DNA from 2 places in the Nocardia sp. NPDC055029 genome. Region 2 is predicted to be linked to the other one. Evidence: predicted binding sites of a transcription regulator. Region 2 holds the regulator's gene; the other holds the start of a gene.
The links. The regulator HspR, encoded in region 2, represses chaperone genes until heat shock. The targets are predictions, from matches to a motif close to ANNTGAGTNNNNNNNACTCANNT.

Region 1 (3,106 bases), on a different contig from region 2:
TGACGTCGCCGAGCTGGCCGGTGAGGGTGAGCGAACGCTCGCCCTCGGCGGCATTGGCCTCGATGTAGAGGACATCGCCGCCTGCACCGGTGACCGCGAGGCCGGTCGCCACGCCGGGAACCGCGGTGCGTTCCACCGAGTCCGGGGTGAACCGGGGACGGCCCAGGTAGTCGGTCAGGTTGTCGACGTCGACGGTCAGACCCGTTGCCGCGCTGTCGTATCCGAGCGACGGATCGTAGCCGAGACCGATGTCGATCACGTCGGCGCCCGAAGCGGGCGCGTCACCTCCGGACAGCTTGGTCGCCGCCTTGCGCAGCGCCTTGGCGACCAGCCGCTCCATCTGGCGCACACCGGCTTCCCTGGTGAAGTTCGCCGCGATCTCGCGCAGGGCCGCATCGGTGATCGAGACCTCCTGCGCGGTCAGGGCATTGCGTTCCAGCTGCCGAGGCACCAGGAAGTCGCGGGCGATGGCCACCTTGTCGGCCTCGGTGTAGCCGTCGACGGTGATGAGCTCCATCCGGTCGAGCAGCGGGCCGGGGATGGTGTCCATGACATTGGCCGTCGCGATGAACAGCACGTTCGACAGGTCGAGGTCCAGATCCAGGTAGTGGTCGCGGAAGGTGTGGTTCTGCGCGGGGTCGAGGACCTCGAGCAGCGCCGCCGCCGGATCACCGCGGAAGTCGGAGCCGACCTTGTCGATCTCGTCCAGCAGGACAACGGGATTCATCGAACCCGCCTCCTTCACCGCACGCACGATCCGGCCGGGCAGCGCGCCGACGTAGGTGCGGCGGTGGCCGCGGATCTCGGCCTCGTCGCGCACGCCGCCGAGGGCGACGCGAACGAACTTGCGGCCCAGCGCCTTCGCGACCGATTCACCCAGCGAGGTCTTGCCGACACCGGGCGGACCGACCAGCACGAGCACCGCGCCCGAGCCACGTCCGCCGACGACATCGAGCCCGCGCGAGGCCCGGCGCGCACGCACCGCCAGGTACTCGACCATGCGGTCCTTCACCTCGTCCAGGCCGTGGTGATCGGCGTCGAGCACGGCACGCGCGGCCGGGACATCGGTGCTGTCTTCGGTTTTCACCGTCCACGGCAGGTCGAGCACGGTGTCGAGCCAGGTGCGGATCCAGCCCGATTCGGGGCTCTGATCGCTGGCGCGCTCCAGCCTGCCGACCTCGCGCAGCGCCTCGGCGCGTACGTTCTCGGGCAGGTCGGCGTTCTCCACGCGGGTGCGGTAGTCGTCGGCGCCGTCGGGTTCGTCCTCGCCGAGTTCCTTGCGGATGGCGTTGAGCTGCTGACGCAGCAGGAACTCGCGCTGGCTCTTCTCCATGCCCTCGCGGACATCCTCGGAGATCTTGTCGGTGACCTCGACCTCGGCGATGTGGTCTGTGATCCACTCGATCTGCTTGGTCAGCCGGACGGCGACGTCCGGGGTCTCCAGCAGCTCGCGCTTCTGCTCGTCGGACAGGTACGGCGCGTAACCGGCCGTGTCGGCGATGGCGTCCGGATTGTCGAGCTGGTTGACGATGTCGATGATCTGCCACGCCTCGCGGCGCTGCAGCACCGCGACGACCAGCTTCTTGTATTCGGCGGCCAGTTCGGTGGTCCGTGCGTCGGCCGCCACCTCCTCGACGACCTCGGCCTCCACCCACAGGGCGGCGCCGGGCCCGGTCACGCCGTGCCCGATCCGCGCCCTGCGCTCGGCCTTGAGCACGGCGGCGGGAGCGCCACCGCGCATGCGCCCGACCTGCTCGATCGAGGCGACGACGCCGTAGGAGGCGTACCCCTCGTCCAGCCGCGGCGCGACGAGCACGGCACCGGTCTTCCCGGCCTGCGCGGCGTCGATGGCGGCCTGCGCCGACTCGTCCAATTCGATGGGCACGACCATGCCCGGCAGCACGATCGGATCGGTGAGGAACAGCACCGGCAGGTTCTGAGCTGTAGTCATGTCGACCCTTCCAAAGTTGAGCTTTGCTGACTCAACCCACCGCCCCACCGGTTTGTTCCTGCCGGGCCGGTCGTTCACCGACGGCGAACGCAACACGGCCTCCCCGGGTGATCCGGGGAGGCCGCGCTGTGCAGGGGAACCGAGCTAGAGGTTCGTGGAGCGGAGCTGTTCGGTGGGCGGGTCGTAGGTGCGACGCGCGGTGGAACCGCCTGCGCTCATGACGCCGAGGACGGCGCCCGCGATGAGCAGGATCGCGGCGAGGATGCCCAGGATGATCGGCAGGGTCTTGCCGAACAGGTCGAGCCTGTCGAGGCTCTCCTGGGTGACGGCCATCTGCGAGTCGATGGTCTCCTCGTCGAAGACCAGGTGCGACTTCAGGGCGGTGACATCGACCTGGTTGGCGCTGCGGCCGTAGTAGAGGTGGATGGACTCGCCGCCCTTGAGGACCGCGCCGGTCCGCGGCTCGACCCACAGGTCGCGGGTGTTGGTGTAGAAGCGGGTCATCGTGACCGGCTCGTCGCCCTCGAGGCCCCACTTGGCGGCGGGGAGGGTGAGCTTGTTGGTCGCGGCGGGGACCACGTCGTTCATGTTCGTCACCGGGATGGTCTGCCGGAAGTGGTAGACCGGCACGCCGTTGATCTCGGCTTCCTCGACGAAGTCGATGGGCCGGGTCGAGCGGGCGTTGGTGTCGAAGTAGGGGTACGACTTCTTCTCGGTGCCGATCGGGAAGCGGTACTGCAGACCCTGACGGGTCAGGGCGTCGGCCACCGAGGCGCCCGACCTGTCGACGGTGACCGCGAGCGAACCGTTGGGCGAAGCGTCGACGGGCTGACCCGTCACGCGGTCGATGGTGACCCGGTCGATCGAGGCCGTCAGGATGCCGGTGTCGCCGTCGCGGTCGTCACGACGCAGGGTCTGGCCGGCCTGGACCGTCATCTCGTCGGAGCCAGAGGGCTCCTCGACGGTCAGGAAGCGCTGCGAGACGACGGGGACGTTCTTGTCGACCTTGGCCGAGCCCTCCGGCGAAGTCAGCGACCTCGCGTCCAGCACAAGGCTTTCCTCGCCCGGCACATTCTTGGCAATCGTGGTGATCCGCAGATCCAGCGGGGTCTTGGCGACCTTGCCGACGGTGTAGGTGGGAATCATGACGGCGGC
Region 2 (3,106 bases):
ACGACCTTGCCGATCTGGCCGGTCATTCGCGGTTCCAGGCCGGGCAGATCGCCCTGCGGTTCGCCGGACTCGTAGTACCACCAGGGGTTCTCGTCGCTCTCGGTGACGGGGGTGACCGAGAGCCACTTGTTGGCCATGGCCAGCTGGCTCAGGACCTGTAGGTCGTAGAGGTCGCACGGGTGGTGGCCGCCGACGAACAGGTGGACCTTCGGGTTGACCCTGCGCTGGGCCATCGCCATGATCTGGGCGCGCAGCGGCGCGATGCCGGTGCCGCAGCCGACCATCAGCATCTTGCGCTTGGTGTTGCGCGGCACGCCGAGGCCACCGAGCGGTGAACCGAGCAGCCACTGGTCACCGACGGCGGTGTGCGAGACCATGGACGGGCTGACCCAGCCGCCCAGCACGCTGCGAACATGGAACTCGATCTCGCCGTTGGCATTCGCGGGGTTGGCCGGGGAGAGGTAGCGCCACATCCGCGGCCGCGCCGGTATCTGCACGCTGAGGTACTGGCCCGCCGCGTACTGCATCGGCTGGTCGAGCTGGACGCGGATGACGGCCAGGTTGCGCAGCACCTCGCGGCGTTCGACCACGGTCGCCGACCACGCGGCGGGTGTCGTCTCCTTGTCGGCGGCGCTGATCATCGCGCCGCTGATGGTGGCCAGGCCCTCGTCCCAGGCGGTGGCGACCTCGTCGGTCCACATCTCGGTGCCCGCGAACTGGCGCATGGCCGACTTCAGCGAGTTGGCCACCGCGACATAGTGGGCCGGCTGCACACCGTACTTGCGGTGGTCGCGCCCGAGCTGGGCGAGGAACGGCAGCAGCTTGTCGGGCTCTTCCAGCCGGTCCAGCGCGTAGCCGATCGCCGAGACGAGCCGTTCACGCTGGGAATCCATGGCCGCCGGGAAGTAGTCACGGATGCCTGGATAGTCCGTGAACAGGATCGAGTAGAACGACCTGGCTAGCTTCTCGGGCCCACCGTCTTCCGCAGCAACCGCCTTGAACGTAGTACGGATCAAAGCGACAGTCCGCGAATCCATATGTGTCACAACCTCGTTTCGCCATCGAACGCTAGCCGCGCCGGCGAGTGACGGGCTGGGGAGGACACTCGTCAGCAGCCGATGCGAGAAGTCTAGGCGAGGTTTGCCAGCTTAGGAATCGTACTCTTAAACATCACGCATGTAATTCGTTTAAAACCGGGCGGTACCTGTTCAGTACCAGCTAAAAACATACCAGTGGACCGTGAATCTTGGGTGAACATGACCTCAAGATTCTCCGATCTTCCCGGCAATTGCGGCAATAGCGACCCAATGTGCCTGGTAGAGCGACCTTTCCGCTACGGACCCGATCTCTCCGGCCCGACGCGCCGTGCCACGACACGCAAGGAGGGTGTGCCGGAGTGGCTGGTCGACGGGAGGGAATTAGCCTCCGATCGAGCCGAATTCAGCGTCCTATCAGCAACCTTTCGTGATGATCCCGAGATATACGCCCACCTCAGAGCCCTGCGGCCCCACAAGCCCCGGCCAAGATCACGAATAAATAGGTTGCTGGATAGTCACCAGCCGATCGCCGGGGATTGACCGGGCACGAACGAGCCCCCGGCCCGCGTCCGCCGGAGCGGATCGCGAACCAGGGGCTCGGGCGAATCGTGGAACCCTACCGCCGGTGCCGCGGCTGCCACACCACGAGCGCGGTGCTGCGCTGGGGCGGCGACAGATCGGGCCGGTAGCCCGCCCGCAACTGCTCCAGCTCCGCGCTCATCTCCTCGACGCGCTGCTGCAGCGCCTCGACCTGATTGGTGAGCTCGATGATGCGCTTGATGCCCGCGAGGTTGACACCCTCGTCCTGCGACAGCCGCTGCACCTCGCGCAGCAGCTCGACGTCGCGGGTCGAGTAACGGCGTCCGCCACCCGAAGTGCGTTGGGGGGTGACCAAACCCAGCCGGTCATACGTACGCAACGTCTGCGCGTGCATACCCGCCAGCTGAGCCGCCACCGAGATCATGAAGAACTCGGCACGCGAGGTCCCACCCGACGCGGACTTCGGACTATCGGACATCAAGCACCCGCCCATCCCGCACGCGGATCGAAGCCACCGGCCTTCTCCGCCTCCTGATAGCGCTTGAGCGCATCGGTGGCGTCGGAGTCCAGATTCTGCGGAACCGCGACCTTCACCGTGACCAGCAGGTCACCGGCGCCGCCCGCCGCGCCGCGCTTGGGCACACCGCGACCGCGTACCCGCAGGATACGCCCGTCGGCGGTGCCCGGCGGCACCTTCACGCCGACCCGGCCGTCCAGCGTCGGCACGGAAACAGTTGTCCCCAGCACCAATTCGCTGTAGCTCACCGGGAGCACCAGGGTCAGGTCGTCGCCCTGGCGGCCGAATACCTTGTCCTGGCTGACGTGCACGGTCACGTAGAGATCGCCGGAGGGCGCTCCACGCAGGCCGGCTTCGCCCTGCCCGGCCAACCGGATCTTCTGCCCGTCACTGACACCGGGCGGGATACGCACGGTGATGGTGCGGGTGCGGTTCTGGATGCCGGTGCCCGAGCAGTCGGTGCACGGGTCGTCGATGATCGACCCGGTGCCGCGGCAGTCGTCGCAGGGCTCGCTGAAACCGAACGCGCCCTGATTACGGCTGACCACGCCGGAACCGTTGCAGTGCGGACACACCCGCGGGCTGGTGCCCGGCTTGGCGCCGCTGCCGTGACACGTGGTGCACGGCGACGGACTGGTCATCCGCAGCGGGACGGTGACACCCTGGGCCGCCTCGCGGAAGCCCAGCGTCGTCTCGGTCTCCACATCGGCGCCACGGCGCGGACGGCTCGAACCGCGCGCGCCACCCCGGTTGAACAGCCCGCCGAGCAGATCGCCGAGGCCGCCGTCGCCGGGTGCGCCTGCGCCACCGGCCTGACCGAAGATGTCACCGATGTTGAAGTCCTGCGAGAAGCCGCCGCCCGCACCGGGTGTGAATCCGCCGCCGTAACCGCGACCGCCACCGCCCGCGAACAGGCGGCGCGTCTCGTCGTACTCCTTGCGCTTGGCCGGATCCGACAGCACGGCATTGGCCTCGCTGACCGCCTTGAACCGCTCCTCGGCCTTGGTGTCAC

Region 1: the regulator HspR is predicted to act here: its motif matches at 1,966-1,988, upstream of lon (endopeptidase La).

What each region holds. Positions count from the first base shown of each region.
Region 1 covers NZ_JBSGVQ010000011.1:75,322-78,427, forward strand. The annotation lists gene lon (endopeptidase La) at 1-1,951, opposite strand, end outside; gene ACWF9G_RS12985 (DUF3068 domain-containing protein) at 2,096-3,106, opposite strand, start outside.
Region 2 covers NZ_JBSGVQ010000003.1:187,170-190,275, reverse strand. The annotation lists gene ACWF9G_RS04265 (globin domain-containing protein) at 1-1,037, opposite strand, end outside; gene ACWF9G_RS04260 (heat shock protein transcriptional repressor HspR) at 1,654-2,055, opposite strand; gene dnaJ (molecular chaperone DnaJ) at 2,055-3,106, opposite strand, start outside.